Regions from separate parts of the Marichromatium sp. AB31 genome, predicted to be linked through region 2. Evidence: predicted binding sites of a transcription regulator. Region 2 holds the regulator's gene; each other region holds the start of a gene.
The links. Region 2 encodes sigma-54, which starts transcription at its own class of promoters, with help from an activator protein. Its sites were predicted from a motif close to TGGCANGNTNCNTGCTT; they were not measured.
Positions count from the first base shown of each region.

Region 1: the regulator sigma-54 is predicted to act here: its motif matches at 4,307-4,323, upstream of nifB (nitrogenase cofactor biosynthesis protein NifB).
Region 3: the regulator sigma-54 is predicted to act here: its motif matches at 2,339-2,355, upstream of EBL84_RS12165 (ammonium transporter).

Region 1 is NZ_RHFI01000001.1:260,027-266,082, reverse strand. Features, by position in the region: gene dtd (D-aminoacyl-tRNA deacylase) at 1-47, opposite strand, end outside; gene pip (prolyl aminopeptidase) at 44-1,018, opposite strand; gene EBL84_RS01205 (DUF2939 domain-containing protein) at 1,165-1,719, shown strand; gene typA (translational GTPase TypA) at 1,752-3,578, opposite strand; gene EBL84_RS16845 (hypothetical protein) at 3,974-4,159, shown strand; gene nifB (nitrogenase cofactor biosynthesis protein NifB) at 4,386-5,879, shown strand; gene EBL84_RS01190 (ferredoxin) at 5,897-6,056, shown strand, end outside.
Region 2 is NZ_RHFI01000002.1:247,994-254,049, reverse strand. Features, by position in the region: gene EBL84_RS03485 (PTS sugar transporter subunit IIA) at 1-226, opposite strand, end outside; gene rapZ (RNase adapter RapZ) at 223-1,080, opposite strand; gene hprK (HPr(Ser) kinase/phosphatase) at 1,129-2,097, opposite strand; gene EBL84_RS03470 (PTS sugar transporter subunit IIA) at 2,117-2,575, opposite strand; gene hpf (ribosome hibernation-promoting factor, HPF/YfiA family) at 2,863-3,216, opposite strand; gene EBL84_RS03460 (RNA polymerase factor sigma-54) at 3,252-4,724, opposite strand; gene lptB (LPS export ABC transporter ATP-binding protein) at 4,906-5,631, opposite strand; gene lptA (lipopolysaccharide transport periplasmic protein LptA) at 5,645-6,056, opposite strand, start outside.
Region 3 is NZ_RHFI01000016.1:53,538-59,593, forward strand. Features, by position in the region: gene EBL84_RS12155 (hypothetical protein) at 1-215, shown strand, start outside; gene EBL84_RS12160 (DUF3050 domain-containing protein) at 312-1,127, shown strand; gene EBL84_RS12165 (ammonium transporter) at 1,090-2,295, opposite strand; gene EBL84_RS12170 (methyl-accepting chemotaxis protein) at 2,686-4,341, shown strand; gene EBL84_RS12175 (membrane integrity-associated transporter subunit PqiC) at 4,329-4,955, opposite strand; gene EBL84_RS12180 (intermembrane transport protein PqiB) at 4,952-6,056, opposite strand, start outside.

The DNA.
Region 1 (6,056 bases), on a different contig from region 2:
CCGACCGTCACCCGCGCCCGGCTCACCCGTTGCAGCAACCCGATCACGCCGCCCCCCCGCCGAGTTCGACGGCGAAGCGATCGGTGGCGGCCACCAGGGCGCGCTGGATCCCCGGCTCGAAGGCCGAGTGACCGGCATCGGGCACCACCTCGAAGCGCGCCCCGGGCCAGGCCTGATGCAACTCCCAGGCCGAGCGCATCGGACAGATGAGATCGTAGCGCCCCTGCACGATCACCCCGGGGATCCCGGCCAGCCGTCCGGCGTCGCGCAACAACTGTTCGGGGGCGAGAAAGGCGTGATTGACGAAGTAGTGACACTCGATCCGCGCCAGACTCAGCGCCAGATGCGGATCGGCGAAGTGATCGCTGACGGTGCGATTGGGATGCAGGGTCGAGCAGCGGCCCTCCCAGATCGACCAGGCCTTGGCCGCAGCCATGCGCGCGACCTCGTCCTCGCCGGTGAGACGACGGTGATAGGCATGCAGCAGATCACCACGCTCGATCTCGGGGATGGGGTCGAGGAAGCCTGCCCAATGATCGGGAAAGACCCAGTTCGCGCCCTCCTGGTAGAACCACTCGATCTCGGCGTCGCGACAGAGAAAGATGCCGCGCACCACCAGCGCCGCGACCCGCTCGGGATGGGTCTCGGCATAGGCCAGCGCCAGGGTCGAGCCCCAGGAGCCGCCGAACACCAGCCAGCGCTCGATGCCGAGGTGCTCGCGGATCCGCTCGATGTCCTCGACCAGATCCCAGGTGGTGTTGGCGCCGAGTTCGGCGTGCGGGCGCGAACGTCCGCAACCCCGCTGGTCGAACAGCACCGCGCGATAGCGCCCGGGGTCGAAGAAACCGCGGTGTGCCGGCTCGCAACCGGCACCGGGACCGCCGTGGAGGAAAACGGCGGGCACACCGTCGCGCCGCCCGCACTCCTCGACATAGAGCTGGTGCCCGTCGCCCACGTCCAACCGGTGGACAGCGAAGGGGTCGGTGATGGGGTGGAGGAATTGCGCTGTGCTCTGCATGGGTCGCTCGGGGTTGCGGTGGACTCGGCACGAGGCCAGGACTCCCCGATGGTACGCAACCACCGTCGATCACGCACCCGCCGCGCCGACGGACGCCATGCTAGCCTTGGGGCGCGGCAGACCGCCGTACACCAAGGACGTCCGTGATGAAGCTCCTCCCCCTGCTACTTGCCGTCGCCCTGCTGCTCGGGCTCGGCTATGTCGCCGCCGGCCCTTACCTGACCGTGGCGCAGATCCGCACCGGTCTCGTCGAGCGCGACCCGGTCATGCTCGAACAGCACGTCGACTTCCCACGGCTGCGCGCCGGGCTCAAGGACCAGCTCAACGTCCGTCTGCTCGAAGAGGCCCAGGACGACGGCGAGACGTCCAACCCGCTCGCGCTGGCGCTGGTGGGCCTGGCCACGCAACTGATCGACAAGGTGGTGGACACCTTCGTCACCCCGGCGGGGCTGGCCAGGATCATGGCCGGCGAGACCCCGGAGCCGGGCGCGGAGCTGCCGTCGGTCCCGGCCGGAGAGGCGGACGCGCCCGACGACGACGGCGGCGAGCGCCGACCCTTCGCCGACGCGCGCTATGTCTACGACGACCTCGACACCTTTTCGGTCTGGGTGCCGACCGAGGACGGGCGTGAACTCCGCTGTGTGCTCGAGCGCGACGGACTGCGCTGGCGGCTGGTCAACATCGTGTTGCCACGGGACTGAGCCCGCGCCAGCCGCCCCGCGCCCGAACCGAATCAGAGACCGCGGCTGGCGCGCTTGCGGTCCTGCTCGGTGAGGTGACGCTTGCGCACGCGGATGGCGTTGGGGGTGATCTCGACCAGCTCATCGTCCTCGATGAACTCCAGCGCCTGCTCCAGGGTGAACTTCACCGGCGGGGTCAGCAGGATGTTCTCGTCCGAACCGGCGGCGCGGATGTTGGTCAGCTGCTTGGCCTTGAGCGGGTTGACGGTGAGGTCGTTGTCGCGCGAGTGGATACCGACCACCTGGCCCTCGTAGATCTCGTCGCCCGGCGAGACCAGCATCCGACCCCGCTCCTGGAGGTTGAACAGCGCGTAGCCGAGCGCCTTGCCGGTGGCGTTGGAGATCAGGGCGCCGTTGCGCCGCTCGGCGATGCCGCCGGTGGTGGCCGGACGGTAGCGCTCGAAGACGTGATACTTGAGGCCGGTGCCCGAGGTCAGCGACATGAACTCGGTCTGGAAACCGATCAGGCCGCGCGAGGGGATCTCGTAGTCGAGCCGCACCCGCCCCTTGCCATCCGGCACCATGTCCTTGAGTTCGGCACGACGCTCGCCGAGCGCCTGCATGATCGCACCCTGGCACTCCTCGTCGACGTCGACGGTGAGCTGCTCGTAGGGCTCACAGATCTCGCCGTCGATCTCGCGGAAGATGACCTCGGGGCGCGAGACGGCCAGCTCGTAGCCCTCGCGACGCATGTTCTCGAGCAGGATCGAGAGGTGCAGCTCGCCACGCCCGGAGACGCGGAACTTCTCCGGATCGTTGCCTTCCTCGACACGCAGCGCGACATTGTGGATCAGCTCGCGCTGGAGCCGGTCCTTGAGCTGGCGCGAGGTCAGGTACTTGCCCTCGCGACCGGCGAAGGGCGAGGTGTTGACCTGGAAGGTCATGGTCACGGTCGGCTCGTCGACGGTCAGCGGCGTCATCGGCTCGACATGATCGGGGTCGCAGAGGGTATCGGAGACGTTCGGCGCCTCGATCCCGGTGAGCGCGACGATGTCGCCGGCGCTGGCCGAGTCGACCTCGTGACGGTCGAGCCCGAGATAGCCGTAGACCAGACCGATCTTGACCTTCTGCCGGGTGCCGTCGCGCTTGACCACGGTCACCTGCTGATTGGGGCGCACGCTGCCCTGGCGAATGCGCCCGACCGCAATGGCGCCGACGAAGGCGTTGTAGTCGAGGGTCGAGACCTGCATCTGGAAGGGCGCCTCGGGCTTGACCTCGGGGGCCGGGCAGTGCTCGACGATGGCCTGGAACAGCGGGCTCATGTCGCCGTCACGCACATCGTCCTCGAGTCCGGCATAGCCATTGAGCGCCGAGGCATAGACGATGGGGAAATCGAGCTGCTCATCGGTTGCGCCGAGACGGTCGAAGAGATCGAAGACCTGGTCGATGACCCAGTCCGGACGCGCGCCCGGACGATCGATCTTGTTGACCACCACGATCGGACGCAGACCGTGGGCGAAGGCCTTGCTGGTGACGAAGCGGGTCTGCGGCATCGGTCCCTCGCGGGCATCGACGAGCAGCAGCACCGAGTCGACCATCGACAGCACGCGCTCGACCTCACCGCCGAAGTCGGCGTGCCCGGGGGTGTCGACGATGTTGATGCGATAGTCGTTCCAGCGGATCGCGGTGTTCTTGGAGAGGATGGTGATGCCGCGCTCCTTCTCCAGCGCGTTGGAGTCCATCACCCGCTCCACCGGCCCGAAGCGCTCGCCGAGCGTGCCCGACTGCTGCAGCAGCTGATCGACCAGGGTGGTCTTGCCGTGGTCGACGTGGGCGATGATGGCGATATTGCGGAGTTTCTCGATTTGGTTGCTTGACAATGCCTTATCACTCGTTGACGAGGCGTCGCGCGCCTCTTTGGGTGTTCACTGGGCCCGGGGATTATGGGGCGGACTCCACACGGCCCGCGCCAGGGGCATCACGGCGAGGGATGCGCCCGAACGGGTCCGATCTCGTCGAATATGGACGCGCGGGATGGTCTTCTTGACCCGTGGTCGCGACCAAGGAGTTGGTCGACAGGCACCCGGACGCGCGCAACCGGCAAAGCTGTCGGTCAGCGGCTCGACGATGGAACGGGTGATCACCAGGCGTGCCAGGGTTGGGAATCCATAAGTATACACCGTACGGGCCAGGGCCCAGCAGGGGCGACGAAAAAAAACCTGTCGGCCCCGTCATCATCGTCGCCACCCTGTGCTTCCACCAGCGCGCGGACCGGATGTCCGACCAAGCCCATCTCGAGCGAATGGCGGGGCACGCCAGCCGCGTCGGCAGCCTCGAGACCTACCGGGCGCGGGCCGACGGCAACGCCGATCTGTTCGAGGGCGTGAACATGACGCCCGCGAGCGGCGCCCGCCCGGAGATCTATCGCGGCCTCGGCAACACCCCCGACCTGCGTGACTGACCGCCCGGCGGCGCCGGGAAACACCACCGCGCACTGTACCGATTGTCACAAAGCCCGCCGACACGGCCTGTTGCGATCCCCACAAGGGTCACCGGTCCAACCATTCGACAGACCAAAAAACAGACGGTTAGCGGGCCCCTCCCAGTCAGGCACGCTGCTTGCTCATGCACGACAGAACCATTGAATCCGCGGGGCCCGACGCCCCGTCAGTCGTGGAGGCCAGACGATGGAGTCGAAGCAAGCGGGTCACGATCGAAAGACCCCCACCTCGGGTTGCGCTGCGGGGGGCTGCGGTGGCGGGAGCGCGCTCGACCGGCTCCCCGCCGCGACCCGCGAGCGGGTGCGCAACCATCCCTGTTTCTCGGAGGACGCCCATCAGCACTACGCGCGGATGCACGTGGCGGTGGCGCCGGCCTGCAACATCCAGTGCCACTACTGCAACCGCAAGTACGACTGTGCCAACGAGTCACGTCCCGGCGTGGTCTCCGAGCTGCTCGAACCGCAGCAGGCGGCGGACAAGGTGGCGGCGGTGGCCACCCACATCCCCCAGCTCTCGGTGGTCGGCATCGCCGGTCCGGGCGATCCGCTGGCCAACCCCGAGCGCACCTTCGCGACCTTCCGACTGATCGCCGAGCGCACCCCGGACCTCAGGCTGTGCGTCTCGACCAACGGCCTGGCGCTGCCCGAGGCGGTCGACACCCTGTGTCGCTACAACATCGAGCACGTCACCATCACCATCAACTGTCTCGACCCCGACATCGGCGCCGAGATCTACCCCTGGGTGTTCTGGAACAACCGCCGCGTGCGCGGTCGCAAGGGCGCCGAGATCCTCATCGAGCAGCAGCAGCTCGGGCTCGAGCGGCTGGTCGAGCGCGGCATGCTGGTCAAGGTCAACTCGGTACTGATCCCCGGGGTCAACGACCAGCACCTCACCGAGGTCAGCCGCGCGGTCAAGGCCAAGGGGGCCTTCCTCCACAACCTGATGCCGCTGATCGCCGAGCCCGAGCACGGCACCTTCTACGGCCTGATGGGCCAGCGCGCGCCGCGCGCCAGCGAACTGCGCGCGCTGCAGACCGAGTGCGCCGGCGACATGGCGATCATGCGTCACTGCAAGCAGTGTCGCGCCGACGCCGTCGGCATGCTCGGTGAGGACCGCAGCGCCGAGTTCACGCTCGAGCGCATCGCCACCCTGGAGATCGACGACGCCGCCGCGCTGGCGCGACGCACCGCCGCACGCGAGGCGATCGAGCAGCGGCGCCGGGGCGTCGCCCCGGCGCTGGTGCCGCTGTCCACGCTGAGCGCCTCCCGCCCCCGCCCCGCCACCCACGCGGCACGCATCGCGGTAGCCAGCAGCGACGGTCGACTGGTCGATCAGCACTTCGGTCATGCCGAGCGCTTCCTCGTCTACGAGGTCGACGAGCAGGGCGAACGGCTGCTCGACGAACGCCCACTCGCGCGCTACTGCAACGGCGCCGAGCACTGCGACGAGGACGACGACGCCCTGGCCCCGGCACTGGCCGCGCTCGCCGACTGCGCCATGGTGCTGTGCTCGCGCATCGGGCTCGCCCCCTGGGAGCGGCTCGAGACGGCAGGCATCCGTCCCAACGGCGAGCTGGCGATGCTGCCGATCGAGCAGGCGCTGCGCGCGGCCCACCGCGAACTCGCCGAGCGGGGCGCCCTGAGCATCGACGAACCCCAGCGCGCCACCCTCAGCGCCTAGCCACGGAGGTCCCCGAGATGGCCCTGAAGATCACCAGCGGATGCGTCAACTGCTGGGCCTGCGAGCCGCTCTGTCCGAGCGCGGCGATCGAGCCCGCCAGCCCACACTTTCGCATCGACCCAGCCGCCTGCAGCGAGTGCGCGGGCGAGTACGCCGACCCGCAGTGCGCGAGCATCT
Region 2 (6,056 bases):
TGGCCGGGGTGGCACCGTAGAGATCGGTGAGCACCAGTACGCCGCCGCCCTGGTCGAGTCGGTCGACGCAGTCGAGCGCCTCGCGCAGCATGCACTCGCAGGGACGGTCGTTGACCAGTTCGAGCGCTTCGGTGGCTGCCGGCTCGGTGCCGAGGATGGCGCTGGCGATGCGCAGCAGGTCGCCGCCGAGTGGCTGGTGGGTGATGAGTAACAGTCCGATGCTCACGGTAACTCCCGGTGTCTGACCAGCACCTTGTGACCGGTCTGCTCGAAGTGACGGCGCAGCGCCTCGGTCATGTAGACCGAGCGATGCTGGCCGCCGGTACAGCCGATGGCGATGGTGAGATAACTGCGCCCGTCGGTCTCGAAGCGCGGGATCCAGCGGTCGAAGAAGGCGAGCATGTCGTCACGCATCTCGCCGACCTCGGTGCTGGCGTCGAGGAACTCCATCACCGGCTGATCGAGTCCGGTCAGTGGCTTGAGTTCCGGCTGCCAGTGCGGGTTGGGCAGGCAGCGCACGTCGAAGATGAAGTCGACGTCCTTGGGCACGCCGTGCTTGAAGCCGAACGACTGCAGCAGGATCGAGACCTTGGGCGAGTCGCTGCCGACGAGGTGGGCGCGGACCAGGTCGCGTAGTTCGTGCACATTGGTGTGGGTGGTGTCGATACGGATCTCGGCGCAGCGGCCGATGGCCTCGAGCAGACGGCGCTCGAGGCGGATGGCCTCGTCGAGCGAGCGGTTGCCGCGGGTGAGCGGGTGACGCCGCCGGGTCTCGCTGAAGCGGCGCTTGAGGGTGTCGGTGTCGGCGTCGAGGAACATCACCCGACAGTCGATGCCCTGGGCGCGCGCCTCCTCGATCAGCTCCGCGAGCCGACCGAGCGCGCGCGGGCTGGTGCGCGCGTCGATGCCCACCGCGGTGCTGGAGAAGCCGTCGTCGGGGGCCTTGCGCAGCCCCGCGACCAGGTCCTTGAGCAGGAACAGCGGCAGGTTGTCGATGCAGTAATAGCCAAGGTCCTCGAGCGTATGCAGGGCGACGCTCTTGCCCGAGCCGGACAGGCCACTGAGGATGACGAGTTTCATGGGCTGCGGGTTGCTCCGGGCCGGTCCCGATCGAGGTCGGGAGCGGTGCTAGGGTCTGGATCCGGGGCCGGGCGGGTCGGGGCGGTCGAGACGGATCGCCCGCGCCTGCCGGTCGATGAAGTCGACGCCGGCGTCATAGCCACGGATACGTAGGATCTGGTGGCGCACTGCCGCTTCCACCAGGATGGCCAGGTTGCGTCCCGGCGCCACCGGCATGGTGATGGTCGGGATCGCCACCCCGAGCACGTCGGTTGCCGAGAGGCTGCCGGTGAGCCGGTCGAGACCGGCGATCTGTTGCTGGTCGAGGGGTTGCAGATCGATGATCAGGTTCAGCGTCTTGCTGCGCTGGACCGCGCCCTCGCCGAACATCGCGCGGATGTTGAGGATACCCAGCCCGCGCACCTCGAGGAAGTCCCGCAGGGTCTCCGGGCAGGTGCCCTCGATGGCCTCCGGGGCGATGCGCGCGAAGCGCGGCGCGTCGTCGGCGATGAGCCGATGACCGCGGGTGATCAGGTCGAGCGCCAGCTCGCTCTTGCCCACCGCCGGATCGCCGACCAGCAATACCCCCATCCCCAGCACCTCGATGAAGACGCCGTGCAGGGTCTGGCGCTCGGCCAGGGCGTGGGTGAGAAAATAGCGCAGGTGGTTGATCAGCTCCTCGTCGCCGAGCGGCGAGCCGAGCAGCGGGGTGTCGTGCTCGGCGGCGAAGGCGAAGAAGGCGGGGTGGGGCTCGAGGCCGTCGGCGAACAGGATCGCCGCCGGCTGCTCGGCGAAGAGTTGCTCGAGGGTTTCCTCGAAGGCGGTGCGTCCCAGTGCCTGGAGATAGCGCTGCTCGGCGCGCCCGATCACCTGCAGACAGTTGGGATGGATGCAGTTGAGCGAGCCGATCAGCGACTCGCGCGAGCGTGCGCGCTCGGGCCGGCGCAGTGGGGAGCCTTGTTCGGGCTCGCCGTTGAGCCAGCGCAGCTGCAGCCGCGGGCCGGTCTGTTCGAGGAGTGACTGGAGGCTGTCGAGCATGGCCCAGGTCGGCGTGGCGTTAGCGCGCCTCGCTCGTCTCGATCAGTTGCAGGACGGTCGCCGCCGAGCCGGCCTCGCGCAGCGCGGCGCGGGTGGCCGGGTCGCTGAACATGCCGGCGAGCCGGGCGAGCAAGCGCAGATGCTCCTCGGTGGCGCTCTCCGGGACCAGCAGGGCGAAGGCGAGATCGACCGGCTCGCCGTCGATCGCGTCATAGTCGACCCCGGTGCTGGTGCTGACGAAGGCTCCGAGCACCTCGTTGATCTCCTTGATGCGGGCGTGCGGCAGCGCCACACCGTGACCGAGTCCGGTGCTGCCGAGTCGCTCGCGCTCGAGCAGACGCTCGAAGACGAGTTCGGTGTTGAGACGGGGGTGGTCGTTGGCCAGCAGCTCGGCGAGCGTCTCGAGCAGCCGCTTCTTGCTGGCGATCTCGGCACCGCAGCTGACTCGGGCCTCGCTGATCAGGTCTGGACTGAACATCGGTCAAGGCTCCTGGTGGTCGCAGGGACAGGGGCGCTGGGCGGTGACGGTGTCCGGTGTCCATACCGGCGGGTGATCGGGGCGCGTGGTCGTGGTCATGGATTCTGGGTGTCCTTCGAGTCGTCGGAGCCCGCAGGTGTCGATATCGGCTCGGATCTCAGGGTCTCAATGCAAAACACCCCGAACGGCGCGATCACGGATCCGTTCGAGGTGTCGGTGCGTCGGTCCGGCGGGTGTCGGGTGTCCCGACGCCCCGCCGACGCATGGGCCATCAGGCCGTTGCCGGGCTATTCGGTATCGGCCTCGGCGTCGGCCTCGGCTTCAGAGTCGGCCGCCTTCGGGCCGGGTGCGCTGCGATAGTCGTTCTTCTTCTCCTTGTGGCGCAGGATCTGGCGATCGAGCTTGTCGGTCAGGCCGTCGATCGCGGCATACATATCTTCATGCACGGAGTCGGCGAAGAGCTTCCCACCATTGATGTGCAGCGTCGCCTCGGCCTTCTGGTCGAGCTTCTCAACGCTGAGAATGACGTGGGCATTGGTGACGTGGTCGAAGTGACGCGCCAGGCGTGCGAATTTGCTGTCGACGTAGTCGCGCAGTGCCTCGGTGATGTCGACGTGATGACCCGTCAGATTGATTTGCATCATTGGACTCCTTACAGGGGTTCCAAACAGCCTGCTCATGCCAGGCGTTTGCGCTCGTTCGAGGCTGGAATACCCATGGCCTCGCGGTACTTGGCGACGGTTCGACGCGCGACCTGGATGCCGCGATCGGCCAGTTCGGCCGCGATCTTGCTGTCGCTCAAGGGTTTTCTGGCGGGTTCGGCGGCGATCAGCTTACGAATGAGCGCGCGGATCGCCGTTGATGAACACTCCCCACCAGAAGTGGTGCTGACGTGGGACGAGAAGAAGTACTTGAACTCCAGGGTGCCCCTCGGCGTATGCATGTATTTCTGCGTGGTGACCCGGGAGACGGTCGACTCGTGCAGCTCGAGCGCCTCGGCGACGTCGCGCAGCACCATCGGCCGCATCGCCTCCTCGCCGTGCTCGAAGAACGCCTGCTGCATCTCCACGATCTTGGCGCCCACCCGCAGCACGGTGTCGTTGCGGCTCGCCAGGCTCTTGATGAACCAGCGCGCCTCCTGCAGGTGGTTGCGCATGGTGACGCTGTCGCTGCTGGTGTCGGCGCGCCGGATCAGCCGGGCGTAGTCTGCGTTCACCCTCAGTTTAGGTGTGGATTCCGGGTTGAGTTCCACCGACCAGCGACCATTCTCTCTGCGCACGAAGATGTCGGGTACAACGTACTCCGGGGGCTCCTGCGCGATCAAGTCGCCGGGGTGCGGGTTGAGCTGGCAGATCAGCGTGAGTGCACCACGAATCTCGGGCTCGGTCTGCTTGAAGCGGCGCATCAGCGCGGCGATGTCCTTGCGCGGCAGGTGCTCGAAGCCGTCGCGACAGATCGCCAGCGCGAGGTCGCGCTGCGGGGTCTCGGCGGGGAGCTGCCGCAGCTGGATCTGCAGGCACTCGGCGAGATCGCGGGCGCCGACCCCCGGGGGATCGAACGACTGCACCCGGTGCACCATGGTGGCGATCTCCTCGAGGCTGATCTGATCGTCGCCGATGGTGCTCAGCAGCTCGTCGAGATCGGCCCGAAGATAGCCGCGCGCGTCGATGGCATCGATCACCGCCTCGGCGATCATCTCGTCGCGCTCGCTCAGCCGGATCAGGTTGAGCTGCCAGAGGAGGTGATCGTGCAGGGTCTGAGGGCGGCTCTGGTGGAGGAAGGGGTCGAAATCGGCGTTCTCGGCGCTGCCCTGGGTGCTCGGCGGTAGATAGCCGTCGTAGACATCGGCCCACTGGGTGTCGACCGGGAGCTCATCGGGGATCTCGTTGGTCTCGCCCTGGAGCTCACGCTCGGCGCTGCCCTGCTCATCGCTGGGCGGGGACTCGTGTGCGCCATTGCCGCTGTCCTCACCGTTGGCGGCGAAGCGGTCGGCCTCCTCGGCCTCCTCGAGCATCAGGTTGGAGTCCAGCGCCTCCTGGATCTCCTTCTGCAGCTCGAGCGTCGACAGCTGCAGGAGGCGAATCGCCTGCTGCAGCTGGGGCGTCATCGTCAGGTGTTGGCCGAGGCGAAGCTGGATGGTTTGCTTCATGGATCGCCGATGCGTCTTGCGTCTGTCTCTATGCCGGGTCGATGACCGTCCTATGACGATTATAGGTCGGGTGGCAACAAAGGTGCCTGAGTCACGTCAAGCGCGCCCCCTGCCGGGGCGCGATGGTCTTCATCTTACTCCCAATATGTAGCAGCGGGGCGCGGATGCTGCCGCCTACATGCTACATGGCGAAGTCGGCGCCGAGATAGACGTCGCGTACCTGCTGGTTGGCGAGTAGCTCGTCGGGGCGGCCGGCGGCGATCACCTCGCCATTACTGATGATGTAGCCGCGATCGCAGATGTCGAGCGTCTCGCGCACGTTGTGATCGGTGATCAACACGCCGATGCCGCGCTCGCGCAGGTGCGAGACGATCGCCTTGATGTCGCCCACGGCGATCGGGTCGACGCCGGCGAAGGGCTCGTCGAGCAGCATCACCTTGGGGTCGACGGCCAGCGCGCGGGCGATCTCGAGACGACGGCGCTCGCCACCGGAGAGGCTGAGTGCCAGCGACTCGCCGATATGGGCGATGCCGAGCTCCTCGAGCAGCTGCTCGCAACGCTGCTCGCGCTGCTCGCGGTCGAGGTCGCCGCGGGTCTCGAGGATCGCGAGGATGTTGTCGCGCGCGCTGAGCTTGCGAAACACCGAGGGCTCCTGCGCCAGATAGCTCAGTCCGGCGCGCGCGCGCGCATGCATTGGCATCAGGGTGACATCGTGCTCGTCGAGGGTGATGCGCCCCTGGTCGGCCGGGATCAGCCCGACGATGAGATAGAAGCAGGTGGTCTTGCCCGCGCCGTTGGGGCCGAGCAGCCCGACCACCTCGCCGGCCTCGACCTCGACGCTCACTCCCCGCAGGACCTCGCGGCTGCGATAACGTTTCTTGAGCTGTTCGGCGCGCAGTACGCTCATCCGTCGACCCCTGTCATGACTCCTCCTCGGGGGTGATGGTGATCCGCACCCGACCGCTGCCGCCGGCACGGAAGTGTTCGCGGGCACGGTCGTAGACGATGCGCTCGCTGGCGACGCGGTCCTCGCCCTGGATCAGTACCGCCTCGTCGATCAGCACCAGCTCGTCGCGGTCGGTGTCGAACTCCATGCGCCTGGCGAAGGCGCGGACCTCGCCCTGGTCGTCCTCGAGCAGTTGACGGAAGCGCGCCGGGGTGCCGATGGCGATGATCTGGCGCGGGCGGCGGTCCTCGCGGTGATAGACGGTCATGTGGTCGGCGTGCAGGCGCATGCTGCCCTGGGTGACCTCGACGTTGCCGACATAGATGCTGGTGCCCTCGGCCTCGCGTACCTCGACGTCGTCGGCCTCGATGTACATCGGTTGCTGG
Region 3 (6,056 bases), on a different contig from region 2:
TGCTCTACAACCGCGCCATCGTCGCCACCCGCACCCAGCAGCCGCCCCTGATGCACGAGGCCTTCGAGGCGCTCATCGAGCTGGCCCCGGAGCTCGCGCCGGGGTTCTTCCGCGAGGGCATGGAGCAGATGGAGACGCACGACTACCCCGAGCCGGTCAGGGCGCTGATGCAGGCCTACTACAGTCGCTGGGCCCAGGAGACCCGCTTGCACTAGCGCCCTGCCCTGCCGACCGTCGCGAGCCGATCGCGCGCACTCGCCTATAGTGATGTCTCGGGACCCAAGGAATCATTCGATCACGAGGACAGGCGCATGGCATCACCCGATCTCGACCATCTCCGTCCGCTGCGCCAGCAGCTCGAGCAGCACCCCGTCTATGCCGCCATCGATGACCTCGGGCGGCTGCGCACCTTCATGCAGCACCACGTGTATTCGGTGTGGGACTTCATGTCGCTGATCAAGTACCTGCAGCGCCAGCTCGCCCCGACCGACCTGCCGTGGCAGCCACAGGGCGACCCGGCGCTGCGCTACTTCATCAACCAGCTGGTCCTCGAGGAGGAGTCCGACGTCCTCGAATCCACCGCCGCCGCGCCCCTCTATGCCAGCCACTTCGAACTCTATTGCCGCGCCATGACCGAGGTCGGCGCCGACCCCGAGCCCGCCCGTCGCTTCGTCGAGCGACTCGCCCGCGAGCCGCTCGACGCGCTGCTCTACGACCCCGAGCTGGTGCCGCTGCCGGCGCGCTACTTCACCGAGACCACCTTCGGCTTCATCCGCGAGGGCAAGCCACACCTGGCCGCCGCGGCCCTCGCCCATGGCCGCGAGACGCTGATCCCGATGCTGTTCCGCCGATTGCTCGAGGACATGGCGATCACCCCGGAACAGGCACCGATCTTCCACGCCTATCTGCAACGCCACATCGAACTCGACAGCGACTTCCACGGCCCGCTGTCGATACGCCTGCTCGAGGTGCTGTGCGATGACGACCCGCGCCGCATCGAGGAGGCCGAGACCGCCGCCGAGGAGGCGCTGTGCGCCCGTATCCGTCTCTGGGACGGGGTCTACGAGGCGCTCGGCGCGACACCGCCGCTCAGACCTCGCCGCGATTGTAGTCAGGCTGCGCGGTGATGCGGTGGATGCTGAGGTCGGCGCCGAGATACTCCTCCTCGTCGCTCAGCCGGATGCCGAACAGCCCCTTGGCCATACCGTAGACCAGCGCGCCGCCGACGAAGGCGAACAGCGCCCCGGCGAGACTGCCGATGGCCTGTGAGGCGAGGCTCACCCCGCCCAGGCCACCGAGCAGCGGCAGACCGAAGATCCCCGCCGCGAGTCCGCCCCAGAGGCCGCAGAGCCCGTGCAGCGGCCACACCCCGAGCACATCGTCGATGCGCCAGCGGTTCTGCGCCAGGGTGAAGGTGTAGACGAAGATCGCCCCGGCCACGGCGCCGGCTGCCAGGGCGCCGAGCGGGTGCATCAGGTCGGAGCCCGCGCACACCGCCACCAGCCCGGCGAGCGGCCCGTTGTGGAGAAAGCCCGGATCCTTGCGCCCGGCCAGCAGCGCCGCGAGGATGCCGCCGACCATCGCCATCAGCGAGTTGACCGCCACCAGCCCGCTCACCGCCTCGACGCTCTGCGCCGACATCACGTTGAAGCCGAACCAGCCGACGGTGAGGGTCCAGGCGCCGAGCGAGAGGAAGGGGATCGAGGACGGCGGGTGCGCCAGCATGGTGCCGTCGCGACGATAGCGCCCCTGACGCGCCCCGAGCAGCAACACCGCAGCCAGGGCGAGCCAGCCGCCGAAACCGTGCACCACCACGGAGCCGGCGAAGTCGTGGAAGGGCGCGCCGAGGTGCGTCTCGAGCCACGCCTGCACCCCGAACGCACCATTCCAGACCACGCCCTCGAAGCTCGGATAGAGCAAGCCGACGACGAGAAAGGAGGCGAGCAGCTGCGGATAGAAGCGGGCGCGCTCGGCGATGCCGCCGGAGACGATCGCCGGGATCGCCGCAGCGAAGGTCAACAGGAAGAAGAAGCGCATCAGCTCGTAGCCGTTCTTCTCCTGCAACGCCTCGGCGCCGCTGAAGAAGTCGATGCCATAGGCGAGGCTGTAGCCGATGAAGAAATAGGCGATGGTCGAGACCGCGAAATCGGCCATGATCTTGGCCAGCGCATTGACCTGGTTCTTGGCACGGACGGTCCCGACCTCGAGAAAGGCGAAGCCGGCGTGCATGGCCAGCACCATCACGGCGCCGACGAGTAGAAAGAGCACATCCGTGCCCGCCTGGGAAGGCTGCATCATGTCGAGGAAACCCCTTGGATCAATTCAGCGGGGGGCCATTAAGCACGATCCAGACCAGCACCCTTTCGACCTCCCGCGGAGAGGACGCCAAACCGCTGATGCACCAATCCATTACAGCCCGCATCCTCGCGGTGCGGCAGTCCCATCAACCGCCAGCGCACCAACCGACACCGCACCATGATGGAGCAATGCGACCAACCTCGCACTCTAAGTGGGCATTCGTGTTTAAGCGACGACAGGGGTACACGAAGCATCCACGGATACCGCTAGAATGACCGCCTGAGAAGGACGTCAAGGCAGGAGCGGCGTCTACGCCACCACAACGAAAGACCGCGTACCAAGCGCGGCAGCATGAGACCACTCGATATGCGATTCTGGATGATCGGCATGACCCTGGGCGTCCTGTCCGGGCTTGGTGGATGCGCGCTCGCGCTGGCGAGCGGCGCCCTATCGATGACCGTCCTCGGTGGACAACTGGTGCTCGCGCTCCTGCTCGGCGCGACCGCCTGGCTGATCCTCGAACGCACCCTCGGCGCCGAACTCAGGGGCTTTGCCGATCTGCTCGCGCGCACCCGCGCCGACGGCGACCTCGCCCGCCGCGCCACGGTCTCGAGCAGCCCCGCCGGTCACTGCGCCCGCCACTACAACGCCCTGATCGAGAGCTTCCAGGGGATCATCGGCAAGGTCCTCTACGACGCCCAGCGTCTCGCCGAGGCGGCCGACATCCTCGCCGCCAACGCCCGCGCCCTGGCCGACGACTCGGCCGCGCAGGGCGAGGCCTCGGCGCGCATGGCACAGGCCATCGGCGAGATGAGCGCCGGGGTCGAGGTGGTGGCCGAGCACGCCCGCGACTCGGCCAGCGACGCCGAGGAGGCGCGCACGCTGTCGCAACACGGCAGCCGCATCGTCTCCGAGGCCGCCGCCGAGATCGCCCGCATCGCCGACTCGGTCGGGCGTTCGGCGCAGCTGATCGCTGCGCTCGGCAAGCGCTCCGAGGAGATCGGCGGGATCGTGCGCACCATCCGCGAGATCGCCGACCAGACCAACCTGCTCGCGCTCAACGCCGCGATCGAGGCGGCGCGCGCCGGCGAGGCCGGGCGCGGCTTCGCGGTGGTCGCCGACGAGGTGCGCCAGCTCGCCGAGCGCACCGCCACCGCCACCACCGAGATCGGCGAGGTGATCACCACCATCCAGACCGAGACCCGCGAGGCGGTCGCGGCAATCGGCGCCGGCAGTGACCAGGCCCAGTCCGGGGCCGACCTCGCCAGCCAGGCCGCCGCCGCGCTCACCGGGATCGACCAGGGCGCGGCGCGGACCCTCGAGCGCATCAACGGCATCGCCGTCGAGATCGCCCAACAGGGCAACGAGGCCCAGCGCGTCAGCAGTCATGTGCAGGAGATCAGCGAGATGGCCGAGCGCAACGCCCAGGGCGCCGCGACGACGTTGCAGGAGGTCCAGGCCCTTGAGGGGCTGGCCACCAACCTGCACGAGATCAGCAAGGTCTTCCAGCTCGGCGCCGCCGGCGAGCAGGCCACCCGGACCCATCAGCAGATGCCCGAGCTGGTGCAGCGACTCGCGCGCGCGATCGGCGACCAGCTCGAACGCGCGCTGGAGAACGGCGAGGTCAGCGAGCGCAACCTGTTCGAGAGCGACTACCAGCCGATCCCGGACACCGAGCCGAAGAAATTCACCACCGGCTTCGACCGGCTCACCGACCGGCTCTTCCCGCCACTGCAGGAGCCGGTGCTCAAGAGCAACGCCCATGTCGCCTATGCCATCGGCTGTGACCGCAACGGCTATGTGCCGACCCACAACCAGTGCTTCTCCCAGCCGCTGACCGGCGATCGCGACCACGATCTGCTGCACAACCGCACCAAGCGCATCTTCGAGGACCCGGTCGGGCGCCAGTGCGGCGCCCACGAGCTGCCCTTCCTGATCCAGACCTATCGCCGCGACACCGGCGAGATCATGCACGACATCTCCGCGCCGGTGTACGTGCGCGGACGCCACTGGGGCGGTTTTCGTATCGGCTACCGCGCCTGAGCGGCGGTCTCGGGCGGGGTCGGCGGCAGCGCGGCGAGCGCGCCGGCGACCTCGGCACTGAAGCGCGCGAGCAACTCATCGAGAGCGGCGACCAGGGCGCGGCTGTCGCCGGGCGCGGACAGCGGCTGACGATCGTCGCTCTCGCGCACCAGCAGGGTGTGTCGGCCGGTGCCGTCGCGCACCGCCCAGCGCACCTTGAGCCGGGCGCTGCCGTCATCGTTCCCCTCGAAGGCGAGCAGCTCGGCGCCGACCCGCAGATCGACCCCATAGCGCAGCTCGCCCTCGAGCAGCCGCACCCGCTCGCTACCGAGCGCGCGCGCCAGGTTCTCGCTCCACACCCGCAGGAAATCGTCGCGCAGCGAGCCGCCCCAGCGCTCGAACTCGTCGATACGCAGCCGGTTGCCCGACTCGCGGGTGACGAGCTGGGGGCGATCGAGATACTCCGGCAGCACCAGCGGGCCGACCCCGACGGCGAGCCCCGGGGCGCGCGCCTCGGGGGGTGCCACCCCCACCGCGCTCAGCGCATAGAACCGTGCCGGCGGCGAGCTGGCGCACCCCGCACTCACCGCCGCCACCAGCGCGACCGCCGCCAATCGCCATCGGCGCTCCGTCATCGTAGACCTCCCTTGCCCTGGATCAGGGCCTCCGGATGCCGCTCCAGATAATCGGCCAGGTCGCGCACCGCGCGCGCCGCCTCGGCCGTCTCCCGCAGCATGGTTCTGAACTCGCGTGTCGTCGCCGCCTCGGGGTCGAGCATCGCCCCGGCATGAGCGAAGGTCGCACGCGCCTCCTCCAGGGTAGCGCGCAGCGCCGGGGCGACCTCGCCGTCGAGCTGCTCGGCGAGCCCGCGCAGACTCGCCAGGGTGTCCTCCAGGTCTTCGCCGAGCTGGCTCAGCACCCCGCTGTCGACCACCTCGCGCACCCGCCCCAGGGTCTGGCCGAGATCGGCGCCGATCTGCTCGAAAGGCACCTGCTCGAGCCGCGAGAGGATACGCTCGAGCTTGCCGGTGAGCGCCTCGAGCGGCGTCGGCCGGCTGGGGATGACGACATAGTCGCCATAGCGTCCGAGGCCCGCGGCGGGCGCCTCGGGGTCGATGTCGAGCTCGACGTAGAGCTGACCGGTGATCAGGCTGGCGAGCTTGAGCTGGGCGCGCAGACCGAGTTCGACCAGGCGCTCGAGCATGTGCGCATGATCCGGCGCGTGCGCGGCGTTGCGCAAGGCGATGCGCTCGGGTTCGACCTCGATCAGCACCGGGATGCGGAAGATCTCGGCCTCGGGATCGAACTGCAACTGGATGTCGAGCACCTGACCGATCTCGATACCGCGCAGCATCACCGGCGCGCCGATGCTCAACCCGCGCACCGAGCCCTCGAACAGCAGCAGATAGTGCGACTTGGCGGCATAGGTCCTGGCGTGCGCCGCCTCGCGGTTGGGATAGAGCGGGAAGACCTCGAGCGGCTGAGCGGGGGCGCCGCTGCCGGCAATGGTGTCGGGGGTGTCGAAGGCGACCCCGCCGAGCAACACCGAGACCAGCGACTGGGTGTCGAGGCTGATCCCCGCGCCGCTGAGCGAGATGTCGACGCCGCTGGCGTTCCAGAAGCGGGTCTCGGCACTGACCAGGGCATCGTGCGGGGCGGGGATGAAGAGCTCGATGCGCACCGCGCTGGCGTCGTCCTCGAGCCCGAACCCGACCACCTGCCCGACCTGGATCTGG